4 regions of the Bacillus sp. AL-1R genome follow, and region 3 is predicted to be linked to each of the others. Evidence: riboswitches for the same ligand, from Rfam matches in the RefSeq annotation. Region 3 holds a riboswitch; each other region holds the start of a gene.
The links. A riboswitch is a leader RNA that binds a small molecule or an ion and turns the genes downstream of it on or off. The one in region 3 is predicted to bind S-adenosylmethionine.
Positions count from the first base shown of each region.

Region 1 (3,485 bases), 1.3 Mb from region 3:
ATAAAAGAATGAGCCGATTATCGGCTCATTCTTTTTATTTTTTACTAAATAGAAAAAAGGCTGCCAAAAAGTCATTGGTCCCGACTTTTTGGACAGCCCTTACATTTTTCTTTTTAGATTATTTTAAGGGTCCACCAAGTTCAGCTAATTTAGCATCAAAGCCTTCAAATTTTTTGAAGTTTTCTTTGAATTTGTTTACTAATTCAAGAGCTTTTTGATCATAAGCTGATTTATCTTCCCATGTTGTTGATGGAACTAATACGCTATCAGGTACACCAGGTACATGAGTAGGAATTGCTAAACCGAAAAACTCATCTTGTGTAGTTTCAATATTGTTTAACTCACCTTCAAGTGCAGCGTGAACCATTGCTCTTGTGTAAGATAAGTTCATACGTTTACCTACACCGTATTCTCCACCAGTCCAACCAGTGTTTACTAAGAATACATTTACATTATGTTTTTCAATTTTTTCACCAAGCATTTTTGCATATTCTACAGCTGGAAGCGGTAAGAATGGTGATCCGAAACATGTAGAGAATGTTACTTGTGGAGAAGTAACGCCACGCTCAGTACCAGCTAATTTGCTTGTAAATCCGCTTAAGAAATGATACATTGCTTGCTCTTTTGTTAATTTACTGATTGGAGGTAATACTCCAAATGCATCAGCAGTTAAAAAGATAATCGCTTGTGGATGTCCAGCAACACTTGGCTCAATGATATTTTGAATTGCTTGCATTGGGTATGCAGCACGAGTATTTTCTGTTAAAGTTGTATCATCATAGTCAGCTAAACGGCTATCAGATTTAACAACAACATTTTCTAACACTGTACCAAATTTAATTGCAGAGAAAATTTGTGGCTCTTTTTCAAATGTTAAATTGATACATTTAGCGTAGCAACCGCCTTCAATATTAAATACACCATTATCTGACCAGCCGTGCTCATCGTCACCGATTAACTTACGGTCTGCATCTGCAGATAATGTTGTTTTACCAGTTCCTGATAATCCAAAGAATAATGCCACATCACCTTCACTACCAACGTTAGCAGAACAGTGCATTGGTAAAACATTATTTTGTGGTAATAGGAAATTCATAATTGAGAAGATCGATTTTTTCATTTCACCAGCATATTCCGTACCACCGATTAAGATTATTTTCTTCTCAAATGATATAATAACAAATGCCTCAGAATTTGTTCCATCTACCACTGGGTCTGCTTTAAATGTAGGAGCAGAAATAATTGTAAATTCTGATTCATGAGTTTGAAGCTCTTGCTCAGTTGGGCGAATAAATAATTGGTGAGCAAATAAGTTGTGCCATGCAAATTCGTTAATTACTTGGATTGGTAAACGATACTCAGTATCAGCGCCAGCAAATCCTTTAAATAAGAATAATTCGTTACGATCTTTTAAGTAGTTAAGTACTTTGCTATACAATTTTTCAAATACGTCAGCAGAGATTGGTTGGTTTACTGAACCCCAATCGATTAAATTTTCAACAGATGCCTCTTTAACAATAAATTTATCTTTAGGTGAACGTCCAGTATATTTACCTGTTGAAACGCTAACTGCTCCTGTTGACGTTAAAATGCCTTCTTGTCTTGTTAAAACTTTTTCAACTAATTCAGAAACGCTTAGTTGGTTATACATTTGATTACTAGTAAGTAATTCGTTTAATTCAAAGTTTACATCAACTGTCTTCATATACTAATACCATCCTTTAAATATAATTTGTCTGCCATGTAGGTATCTCGATAAATAGTATAACACATTTATTTTAATAGTGTATACTATTAGTTCGCAAAATGTGTTATGAATTTGATTAAAAAATTAATTTGAGTAAAATATACTTAATCTAAAGAAGAAATTTAGTAAATTGTAAGATAATAATTAGTAATTTCCCTTTAAATAGAAATGAATGTAGAAATTAAATTATTGTAGAATTATGTCTAAGTAAGTATGAAAATTGTTGACAAGAAAGTGAAATTTTAATATGATACTTTTCATACGGATACTCTCTTATCCCGAGTAGGTGGAGGGATACAGGCCCTACGAAGCCCAGCAACCTCACTTTTAGTGAAAGGTGCTGAACCTGATGCAAGACATTTTTTTATGTCTTGGACGATAAGAGCGAAAGGCAAATAACCAAGAACCCTTTCCTCATGTAATATTTGATAAGAGGAAGGCTTTTTTTTTGCTCAAAACTTAAATACAGTGGCAATTTCGTAATTTACACTGAGTTATCTTTATCTTAAATGGGAAACATAGGAATAGGAACAAACTTTTTATTCTTATGTTGAGAAAAAAGAGATCCGTCAATTCAATTTAGGAGGGGACTCAATGTCACAACGTCGTTTATTTACTTCAGAATCAGTTACAGAAGGACATCCAGATAAAATCTGTGACCAAATTTCAGATTCTATTCTTGATGCAATTTTAGCAAATGATCCGAATGCTCGTGTAGCAGCGGAAACTTCAGTTACAACAGGTTTAGTACTTGTTGCAGGTGAAATTACAACTTCTACTTATGTAGATATCCCAAAAATCGTTCGCGAAACTATCCGTGAAATCGGTTATGACCGTGCAAAATACGGATTTGATGCAGATACATGTGCAGTTTTAACTTCTATCGATGAGCAATCAGCAGATATCGCTCTAGGTGTAGACCAAGCGTTAGAAGCTCGTGAAGGTAGTATGACAGATGAAGAAATTGAAGCAATCGGTGCAGGAGACCAAGGTTTAATGTTCGGTTTTGCTGTAAATGAAACACCTGAATTAATGCCACTTCCAATTTCATTATCACACAAAATTGCTCGCCGCTTAACTGAAGTTAGAAAAAATGAAACAGTTTCTTACTTACGTCCAGACGGTAAAACTCAAGTAACAGTTGAGTATGATGAAAACAACAAACCAGTTCGTATTGATGCAATTGTTGTATCAACACAACATGGTCCAGAAGCTACTCAAGAACAAATTGAAAATGATATTAAAGAACTTGTAATTAAACCAGTAGTACCAGCTGAGTTAATTGATGAAAACACAAAATTCTTTATCAACCCAACAGGTCGTTTCGTAATCGGTGGACCTCAAGGGGATGCTGGTTTAACAGGTCGTAAAATTATTGTTGATACTTACGGTGGATATGCTCGTCACGGTGGTGGCGCATTCTCTGGTAAAGATGCAACTAAAGTTGACCGTTCTGCTGCTTATGCTGCACGTTACGTTGCGAAAAACATCGTAGCTGCTGGCTTAGCTGATAAAGCTGAAGTTCAATTAGCATATGCAATTGGTGTAGCTAAACCAGTTTCGATCGCGATTGATACTTTTGGTACAGGTAAAGTTTCAGAAGAAAAATTAGTTGAAGTAATTCGCAACAACTTCGATCTACGTCCAGCAGGAATTATTAAAATGCTTGACCTACGTCGTCCGATTTACAAACAAACTGCTGCTTATGGTCACTTTGGCCGTACAGATATCGATCTTC
Region 1 covers NZ_CP197469.1:3,665,562-3,669,046, reverse strand. The annotation lists gene pckA (phosphoenolpyruvate carboxykinase (ATP)) at 119-1,705, opposite strand; SAM riboswitch class I at 2,018-2,132, shown strand; gene metK (methionine adenosyltransferase) at 2,342-3,485, shown strand, end outside.
Region 1: linked by a shared signal. The riboswitch ahead of metK (methionine adenosyltransferase) and the one ahead of ACSBO6_RS02495 (methionine ABC transporter ATP-binding protein) in region 3 are both predicted to bind S-adenosylmethionine.

Region 2 (3,485 bases), 1.3 Mb from region 3:
TCATCAATAATTACTCCAATCCGTTAAGTAAATTCCTAATATTCCTAATAGTAAATCTATTTTTTATGCAATGAACTCCGAATATTAAGACTTTTTTCTTTGCATAAATTTTTTGATGGTGTTCAAGGGAATCAAAGTCTTCAACATGAGCTAGACCGATGCTTCTTCGGATTAATTCACATCCAATAACCCCAATTGCATCTATCCAATATCCTTCCAGTTTTTCTTTAATTAGAGCTTTTTGGTTAAATGGTCTAACACTATGCTCTTCCCATAGTTGAGTAAATGTTTCATTAAACACTTTTTCGATGGTTAAAATATGATCGAAAATTTCGTCTTTTAATTCAGTACGGCTGAACAGTTGAAACAGTAAATTTGCTTGAATTTGCCCTAAATCAAATCCGATTGGTCCGACAAATGCAAATTCAGGGTCAATGACTTTTGTTTCTGTTGCAGATGCGAAAATGCTTCCCGTATGTAAATCACCATGTAATAACGCTTCTTTTTTCGATAAGAAATCTAATTTTAGTTTTGCCACCTCAAGTTGTAGATCTGCATCATTCCATAGCACTTGAATTTCGTCTGTTAATTCTTCTTCAAAACTATTTGTTTCACTATTAAAAAATGGATCTGTGAAAACAAGATTTTCTGTTATATCACATAATTCAGGATTATTAAAAAGATACTCTAACTCTTTTTTCTTAGCAGGTGAAGCTCCGAAATCTGAAGTGTAAAATAATGATTTTGCTAGAAATTCTCCGATATGTTCAGCTAAAAACGGATAGCTTTTCTTCTCAATAAGTCCTTTTCGTAAAATTTGCAAGTGTGAAAGATCTTCCATTACAGTTACAGCTTGCTCTTCATCATGCGCTAAAATTTTTGGTGCATGCAATGGGATTAACTCATTGTATATTTTTGTCGCATTACTTTCGATCGTAGCTCGCTTTAAAGTAAGTGGCCAGCTTTCACCGACAACTTTTGCATATGGTAGAGCCTGCTTTATAATTAACCCTTTCTCGCTTCCTAATGGTTTAACTCTAAACACTAAATTTAAATTTCCATCCCCGATTTCTATACTTTCACAACGTTCATTTTTAAAATAGCCAAGTTTTTGTAAATAAGTAATCGCAGTTTGTTCTGTTAAAGGTCTATATTCTTTTCGTTCAATAACAGTCACTAAATTCATCCCCTTTGAATTTTGCAAAATAAAAAGCCTCTTTTCCGAGACGAAAAGAGGCAATACTAATTGGCTTTCGTCTCTTATCTACCAGAAAATTTCTTTTCTGTTGGAATTAGCACCGTGCCTTACTGAGCATTTAAGCTCAAGGCGTAAATAATACGCCCCATTTCACAATGGTATTACGGTCGGTTGCTGGGCATCGTCGGGCCAAATCCCTCCGCCTACTCGAAATAAGAGTTCGCATATTTGATTTTATAATCGTATTTTAGTTTATACATTTTTAATTTGTCAATTACTTTTTTGAAACTTTTTGTAAATTTCTTCTTTTCTGTCTTCAAAAATAGGGATTGTACCTCGTATTTCGTCTACTTTTTTCGGATCAATTTCACCAAAAACAATTTCTTCATTCACGCTACCTTTGGAAATTACTTCACCCCAAGGGTCAATAATCATAGATCCTCCACCAAATGTGTTCGCTAAATCTTTCCCTACCCGATTACACGCAACAACATAACACTGATTTTCGATTGCTCTTGCTTTTAATAAAATTTCCCAATGATTCATTCTTTGAATTGGCCATTCGGCAACGAAAAATAAAACTTTTGCACCTTTTTGCGAATGAGCGCCAATCCATTCTGGAAAACGCAAATCATAGCAAACAAAACCTGCAGCCGTTAATCCATCGATTTCAAACAGACCATCTGTTTTTCCTGATTGAAGATAGTGATGCTCGTTCATTAACTGGAATAAATGAACTTTGTCATACGATTTTACAACCTCGCCAGTATTGTTAATCACAATTAACGTATTCGTAACACCATTTTCTCTAGCAATAGGGAACGAACCAGCAATCAATAGTACATTATTCGATTTTGCAATGGACTGAAGTTCAGAAATAATTGCTTCTTGTTCACCTGTGTGCAAGTCAATTTCTTTTAGACAATAGCCCGTTGTCCATAGCTCAGGTAATACGATTACACGAATATTTTCTTTCAGTGCCTCGTTTATTTGCGTTCTTATTTTCTCTAAATTAGCCTTTGATTCTCCTAAAATAACGTCACATTGAATACACGCAATTTTAATCACAATTTATTCACCCTATTCTAAATTTTATAGACATTTTTACATCGAGCATATATGATGGTGAAAGTTATTGCAACAGTCGTTCATGAAAATCATTCGATTAAGAAACGATTTATTAAATTAATTTTATTATATTTTTGGAGTGATACACTTGAATCATAGTAAACTATTAAACAATTTACCAAAACAATTTTTTGCATCACTAGTTCAAAAAGTGAATCAGTCAATCGGTAATGGTCATGATGTCATTAATCTTGGTCAAGGAAATCCAGATCAACCTACACCTGACCATATTATTAAAGCACTACAAAAATCTGTTGAAAACCCTTTAACTCATCGTTATTCTCCGTTTAGAGGATTGAGCTCTTTAAAAAAAGCTGTTGTCGAATTTTACAAACGAGAGTATGATGTTGATTTAGACCCAGAGGAAGAAGTAGCCATATTATTCGGTGGTAAAGCTGGATTAGTTGAGCTACCACTTTGTTTATGTGACCCAGGAGATACAATTTTAGTACCTGACCCAGGCTACCCAGACTATTTATCTGGTATATCCCTTTCCAAAACAGTACCATACATGCTCCCATTACTTGAGCAAAATCAATTTTTACCAGATTATCAATTAATTCCTCATGATGTTTTGGATGCTAGTAAAATATTATTTATCAATTATCCAAATAATCCAACAGGTGCTATAGCAACAGAAGAATTTTTTAAAGAAACAGTTGAGCTTGCAAAAAATAATAATATTACAGTTTGTCATGATTTTGCATATGGTGCATTTGGTTTTGACGGCAAAAAACCTTTAAGTTATCTTCAAACACCAGGAGCAAAGGAATGCGGGATTGAAATCTATACCCTTTCTAAAACTTATAATATGGCGGGTTGGAGAATCGGTTTTGCAGTTGGAAATAAAGAGGTCATTTCAGCAATTAATCTATTACAGGATCATCTTTATGTTAGCATCTTCCCTGCTGTTCAAGAAGCTGCAGTAGCCGCTCTAACTCAATCGCAAGATAGTGTAAAACAACTTTTAGCTCTTTATGAAGAGCGTAGAAATGTATTTATTAGTGGCTGCCATGAAATCGGCTGGGAAGTAACAGCACCAGCAGGTTCGTTTTTTGCCTGGTTAAGGATTCCATCAGGTTTTACATCACAGGAATTTGCTGATCTATTACTTGAAAAAGCACATATCGCAGTTGCTCCAGGAAATGGATTTGGAGAG
Region 2 covers NZ_CP197469.1:1,818,649-1,822,133, reverse strand. The annotation lists gene mtnA (S-methyl-5-thioribose-1-phosphate isomerase) at 1-4, opposite strand, end outside; gene mtnK (S-methyl-5-thioribose kinase) at 11-1,177, opposite strand; SAM riboswitch class I at 1,258-1,417, opposite strand; gene ACSBO6_RS08575 (carbon-nitrogen family hydrolase) at 1,469-2,263, opposite strand; gene ACSBO6_RS08570 (pyridoxal phosphate-dependent aminotransferase) at 2,409-3,485, shown strand, end outside.
Region 2: linked by a shared signal. The riboswitch ahead of mtnK (S-methyl-5-thioribose kinase) and the one ahead of ACSBO6_RS02495 (methionine ABC transporter ATP-binding protein) in region 3 are both predicted to bind S-adenosylmethionine.

Region 3 (3,485 bases):
AAAGCGTCCTTTTGGGCGCTTTTTTATTTTGAGTGTATAATAAAAGTAATAAAGCTTAACTTATTTACATAAAACATAATTTAAAGGGACATTTTCATTAAGGGAAAAAAAGGAAACAACAAAGAGGAAATCGAATATACTATATACAAAAGATTTTTAGTCAAAAGTTTTTGAGTCCTATACATTAGGTGATGCCCAGTGAATATTGAAGATCAAAGAAAAGTTATCATTGTCGAAGGTACTACTGATAAGAGAAAGATACAGACGATCATAAAGGAGCCTGTTGATATTATCTGTACGAATGGTACAGTTGGTACTTCAAAGCTAGATGAGCTTGCTGAAATGTTAGATTTAAGAGAAATCTATGTGTTAGTAGATGCAGATGAGGCCGGTGAAAAGCTTAGAAGACTGTTAAAAAGAGAATTTCCACAGGCAGAGCATCTGTACATTGATCGAAGTTATCGAGAAGTGGCAACAGCTCCGAGTCAACATTTAGCTAGTGTATTATTAGGGGCGGATATTTTAGTATTTACAGATTATTTACGTACAAATTAAAAAGGAATAAAGATTATGCAGCAATGGACAAAGAATGAAATAATGCAAAGAGTTCAATCAAAAGAGACAACAGTTATTTATATCTATACCGCAATGTGTGGTACATGCCAAGTAGCGTCAAAAATGCTAGAAATAGTAAATGAGATTCTGCCAAATTTACCAATCTGTAAGGTGAATATTAATGAAATAGTGGAGGAAGCTCAAAGTTGGAAAGTTGAAAGTGTACCTTGTTTACTTATTTTTGAAAATGGGGAAATGAAACAAAAAATTTACGCTTTCAAGTCTGTACCTTATTTACATGAATTGTTAAAAAAATATAATTTATATATTAAACGATGAGTGCATACTGTTAGTTGCACTCTTTTTATATGGCTAAAACTATTTCCTGATTTTAGACATATTTCTTGGGAAATGAGTTGAATGTTGTAGAAATAAAATTAAAATATAGATTTTTATCAAGGTAAATGTCGAGAGAAATATAAAGAATACACCTCTTATCTATGAGAAAATAAGATTAAAGAATTCGGGAGAGGTGTTTATTATGGAAATCAAGGAGTGGGTTGGACAAGCAAGAAACTTATTTATAAAAAAGGAATATTTACAAATCATTTTGCCAATTGAAGAAAAGATTGTAGAAATTAATTGTCTGAATGAAAAAGTTTTTATAAAGTTAAGCAAAAAGGCTCCTTTTATTGAGGTAATTGATCGTTCGATTCCGCAACTCAGAGTTAGTTTTTCAAAGGATGGATGGGAATATCTAAATTCAGGTTTGCAAAGATTAGGGCTTTTATTAAAACTAAATGACGCTTCTTTTGAAGGGAACTATCGATTATTACTACTTATGGAAACCATTTTTCAATATACGAGTGTTGAAAACGAAAAAAAACTTATAGAAAATTGTTGACAACTTGTGTCTATCTTTGTAGAATTGGACTTACGTTAAAGAAATTGCACTCAACAACTAAATAGATCGTAAGTTAACTCTTATCGAGAGAGGTGGAGGGACTGTGCCCTGTGAAACCCAGCAACCGTCAATGATCGTCATTGAAATGGTGCTAATTCCTGCAAAGCATATGCTTTGAGAGATGAGAGAAAGGAATACTTTTTGTATGTTAAACCTTTCTGCTCATGTGAGTTGAAAGGTTTTTTTGTTTTATGCGACTAAAAAAGTACTTTCTTACAAAAAATTGAAAGAAAAGTTGTTAGAATGTTTTGAAAGGAGAACAAGTGTATGATTCAAATAAATAATGTAAGTAAAACATACAAGGGTAAAAAGGGCACAGTTACCGCAGTACAAAATGTTTCGTTAAATATTGAAGCAGGTGAAATTTTTGGCATGATCGGATATAGCGGCGCAGGGAAAAGTACGTTATTACGTATGCTGAATGGACTTGAATCACCTACAACAGGTGAAGTTATTATTAATGGTCAATCGATCTCTAAATGCTCATCTAATCAGTTAAGAAAAGCAAGACAGAAAATAGGAATGATTTTTCAGCATTTTAATTTATTGTGGTCAAGAACTGTATTAGAAAATATACTTTTCCCACTTGAAATTGCTAAAGTTCCAAAAAAGGAAAGCATTAATCGTGCGAAAGAATTAATTAAACTTGTTGGTCTTGAAGGTAGAGAAAATGCTTATCCTTCTGAACTGAGTGGAGGTCAAAAGCAACGTGTCGGAATTGCAAGAGCACTTGCTAATAATCCAGATGTTCTTTTATGTGATGAAGCGACTTCTGCACTAGATCCAGAAACAACGGATTCAATATTAGCTTTACTAACTAATATAAATAAACAGCTTGGCATTACAATTATCCTAATTACTCATGAAATGCATGTCATTCAAAAAATCTGTCAAAGAGTAGCTGTAATGGAAAACGGAAGTGTAGTAGAAGAAGGCCATGTTGTTGATGTATTTACTCGTCCTAAACAAGCAATTACAAAGAAATTTGTGACGCAAATCAAAGGCGATGAAGGTGAAGTAATTTCTCATGGTGATGGGAAGGATAATACTTACAAGCTTACCTTTAAAAATGGTCAAGCAGATCAGCCACATATTTCTGAAGTTGTTAAGCATTTTGATATTGAGATTAACATTCTGCAAGGGAAAATTGTTCAAACTGCTGAAGGCTCTTATGGGACAATGAAGATTCAACTTGTTGGAGACATAAATAACATCAAAGAGGCAATTGCTTATTTAGAATCAAAACAAGTTGAAGTGGAGGTAGCATAAGATGACACAACTTTTTCCGAATGTTGATTGGGATGCAATGCTTTTAGCCACTCAAGAAACATTATTCATGACAGTAATAGCTGCACTTGCAACGTTCATTTTTGGACTAATAATAGGTTTATTCTTATTTTTAACTAGCAAAGATCAGCTTCTTGAAAATAAATTTTTTAATACTATCCTAGCAGCGTTTGTAAATATTTTTCGTTCAATACCGTTTATCATTTTAATCATTTTATTAATTCCATTTACCATCTTTATTCTTGACACTATGCTTGGAGCAAAAGCTGCATTACCAGCATTAATAATTGGTGCTGCACCATTCTATGCAAGGATGGTTGAAATCGGATTACGTGAAATTGATAAAGGTGTAATCGAAGCTGCAAGAGCAATGGGAGCTAGTACCTTTACAATCATCGTAAAAGTATTAATACCAGAAGCATTACCAGCAATTATTTCAGGTTTAACTGTTACTACAATCGCAATTGTTGGTTATACAGCAATGGCTGGTGTAGTAGGTGGTGGTGGACTCGGTAACTTAGCATTTATGGAAGGGTACCAACGTTCAAATAACCAAGTAACACTTGTAGCGACAGTAATTATTTTATTAATCGTATTCATTCTTCAATTTATTGGTGATTTAGTAACAACAAAAATAGATAAAAGAGCTTAATCATATAAGGGAGGAACTGACAGTGAA
Region 3 covers NZ_CP197469.1:528,074-531,558, forward strand. The annotation lists gene ACSBO6_RS02480 (ribonuclease M5) at 205-555, shown strand; gene ACSBO6_RS02485 (thioredoxin family protein) at 571-894, shown strand; gene ACSBO6_RS02490 (hypothetical protein) at 1,097-1,459, shown strand; SAM riboswitch class I at 1,537-1,647, shown strand; gene ACSBO6_RS02495 (methionine ABC transporter ATP-binding protein) at 1,787-2,788, shown strand; gene ACSBO6_RS02500 (methionine ABC transporter permease) at 2,790-3,458, shown strand; gene metQ (methionine ABC transporter substrate-binding lipoprotein MetQ) at 3,481-3,485, shown strand, end outside.

Region 4 (3,485 bases), 1.8 Mb from region 3:
TTAACCTTTAATAAATAATTCACTGTTTATCCCTCCTTACTTATTCGACTTAGGATCCAATGCATCTTGTAATCCATCACCAAAAGCATTAAAAGCAAACATCGTTAATGAAATCATTAAACCTGGGAAAAACAATCTCCACCACTGTCCACTTAAAATAACTCCCAATGAATCGTTTGCCATTGTACCCCAGCTTGCTGACGGGGCCTGTACCCCTAATCCTAGAAAACTTAAAAAAGATTCAGCAAATATAGCGTGAGGAATCGTAAAGGTTAAATTTACAATAATAATTCCCATCATATTCGGAATAAGATGTTTTAAAATTATATTCCAATGTGATGTACCAAGCTTTTGTGCAGCGAGTATAAATTCTTGTTGTTTTAATTGTAGGACCTGTCCTCTAACGATTCTTGCCATTCCTACCCAGCCTGTGATTGATAACGCTAAAATTATCGTACCTAGTCCTGGCTTCATAATAACCATTAAGAGGATTACAACTAGTAAATACGGTATCCCATAAAGAATTTCCACAATTCTCATTAAAACACTATCGATTCGATCTCCTATTTTACCTCTGCCAACCATATAGCCTGAAATTCCCCCTACAAATACTCCAATCAATAAATCGATTAAAGCTGCAGAGAATCCGATAATGAGTGATATTCTAGCACCAGCCCAAGTTCTTGCCCAAACATCCCTACCTAAATCATCCGTTCCAAACCAATGTTTGCTTGATAAAGATAAATTGCCTTGAGTTAAAGATTGTTTACTTGGACTATACGGAACCATATGTGGTCCTACAATTGAAAGGATAATAATGAGTGTAAGTAAAATAAATCCAACTACTGCAAGTTTATTTTTAGCTATCTTTCTAAAAATCTCATTCGCATAGGTTTCCTGGGGTCTTGAAATATTTTGTTTCTGTATAGTCGACCGATCGATCTTGCGAAAGAGAGTGTCGAGATTCGTTTCGGGTTGATTCATTATGATTCATCTCCCTTTCCAAATTTTATTCGTGGATCAATCAAACGATAGGATAAATCGATTACAAATAACGTACCGATCAATATAAAACTATAAAAAATAGTAGTACCTAATATAACTGGGTAATCTCGATTGAAAATGCTATCTACAAAATATTTACCAAGACCTGGGATGGCAAATATCTTCTCAATTACAAAAGTTCCAGTAATGACAGCTGCAAATAAGGGACCAATAAAAGAAATAACTGGAATTAACGCGTTTCGTATACCATGCTTTATGACAATCTCAAATGTTGAAAGACCCTTAGCTTCTGCAGTTTTAATGAAATTCTGACTTAAAATCTCGATCATACTAGTACGGACAAATCTAGTAATTATTGCGATTGGACCTACCGTTAAAGCGATTGTCGGTAAGATAGAATGACTCCAGGTCCCCCAAGATGCTACTGGTAAGAGTCCCCATTGAACACTAATATATTTTATTAATAATGGAGCTAATATAAAGCTAGGAACCGAAATTCCAATGATTGCTATAAACATTGATAAATAATCAAGTAACCTATTATGCCTTAACGCTGCAATCGTTCCTAATCCAATACCAACCACGCAAGCTATTAACAATGCTTGAATTCCTAACAATGCTGATGGTCCAAATCCCTCTGCAATTAATGTGTTTACCCCTCTCGATTTCGATTGAATAGATGGACCAAAATCAAAATGTAATAAATCTTTAAGATATAGTAAGTATTGAACATATAGCGGTTCATCTAAATTGTATTTAGCCCGCATATTCCTAACAATTTCCTCAGGTAATGATTTTGCATCCGATGCAAATGGATCACCAGGAATAAGATGCATAATGATAAAAGTAAGCGTGATAATAATCCAAATCGTGAGGATCATAGTTGTTAATCTTTTAAATAAAAATCTCATTTTCAGTATCTTCCCCCTTTTAAAAACTGGTTTATATGTAGAACACCTAATTTGGTGGCAACAACAAATGAAAATATAAAAACCATATTAAACACATAAGAATACTTGGTTATATAATCAAAAAATTTCCAACACTTCTTCTTTAAGCTCCACATTCATAAGATTTATTCTTAAAAACCTCTCAACACAGACAAGTTGAGAGGTTTTTACTAACTCTACTTATCTTTGGGATCTCCCTTGGAATTGGCACGGTATTACAAAGAACCCGCTGCCGAGGTTTCATAGGGCCAGTCCCTCCACCTCTCTGGATAAGAAATTTTATTTTGTTTTAAAGATGAAAAAAATCCCCTTCTAAGATAGAAGAGGACTTGTTTTTCATCTACTCTTCTTATCTTTTCAGGGCTATACCCTGATGGAATTAGCACAGTGTTCATATAGAACCCGCTGCTGAGGTATCATAGGGCCAAGTCCCTCCACCTCTCTGGATAAGAATTATTTGGTATGTACTTTATAAATTGATTGAACCAAGATTAACCGATATAAAAATTCGCGTCAACCCATTTGCTAAATGTTCGATTTTTCAGTATTTTTTGGGAATTAATTCCAAATTATTGTAGAAAACCTTGTTACTCCAAACAATATAATTTATTATCAAATCTAACAAGTAACAATACTTTAGCCATTTACCTTATATATTTATCTTGATTCTTTCTATTAAAACCTTAAATACAACAAATTAACGATTAAAACCAAATCGGTAATTATTATATTAAAAAATTAATTTTGTTTTTTAATTGTTGTAAAAAAACAATTAAATCAATTCACCTATTCTCTTTCATATTCCATTTCAATCTACTCTTTTAATTTATTCTCAGTATTTTTGCGCTTTTATATAACATTCTAAATAAAATAAAAAACAACATATTTTTATTGTTAATCGATAAATAATATAATAAATTCATCTTGTTATTAAAAAAGTGAGGTATATAATATGAATGGTAAAAGAGGTTCAACTACATTCTTAAAAGCAATTATTTTTCTTGTTGGAATTGCAGTGCTTGCTTTATGTATATTTTTGGTCCCAAATATTGCGAATTTCGTATCTAAATTGTATCCAAATATGACTGCAATAAAATATCTCGTTTTCCTCGTAATGTATGGAGCTGCTGTACCTTTTTATTTTGCTCTCTATCAGGCTTTCAATCTTTTACGCTATATTGACGACAACACAGCATTCTCCGAAATTTCTGTAAAGGCGTTAAAGAACATAAAGTACTGTGCGATTGCAATTAGTAGTATCTATTTATTAGGAATGCCACTCATTCATTTTATAGGGAGAAAAGTTGACCCTCCCATCGGTTTATTGGGACTAATTATCATATTTGCTTCGTTAGTTATCGCCGTTTTTGCTGCGATCCTCCAACAGCTTCTACAAGAAGCGATTAACATAAAATCAGAAAATGATTTAACGGTCTGAGGTGGATGGTATGGCAATAATTATTAATATTGATGTGATGTTAGCAAAACGCAAAATGAGCGTAACAGAACTTTCAGAAAGAGTTGGAATTA
Region 4 covers NZ_CP197469.1:3,171,532-3,175,016, forward strand. The annotation lists gene ACSBO6_RS15230 (ABC transporter ATP-binding protein) at 1-23, opposite strand, end outside; gene ACSBO6_RS15235 (ABC transporter permease) at 37-984, opposite strand; gene ACSBO6_RS15240 (ABC transporter permease) at 984-1,916, opposite strand; SAM riboswitch class I at 2,133-2,231, opposite strand; SAM riboswitch class I at 2,302-2,408, opposite strand; gene ACSBO6_RS15245 (DUF2975 domain-containing protein) at 2,908-3,393, shown strand; gene ACSBO6_RS15250 (helix-turn-helix domain-containing protein) at 3,404-3,485, shown strand, end outside.
Region 4: linked by a shared signal. The riboswitch ahead of ACSBO6_RS15240 (ABC transporter permease) and the one ahead of ACSBO6_RS02495 (methionine ABC transporter ATP-binding protein) in region 3 are both predicted to bind S-adenosylmethionine.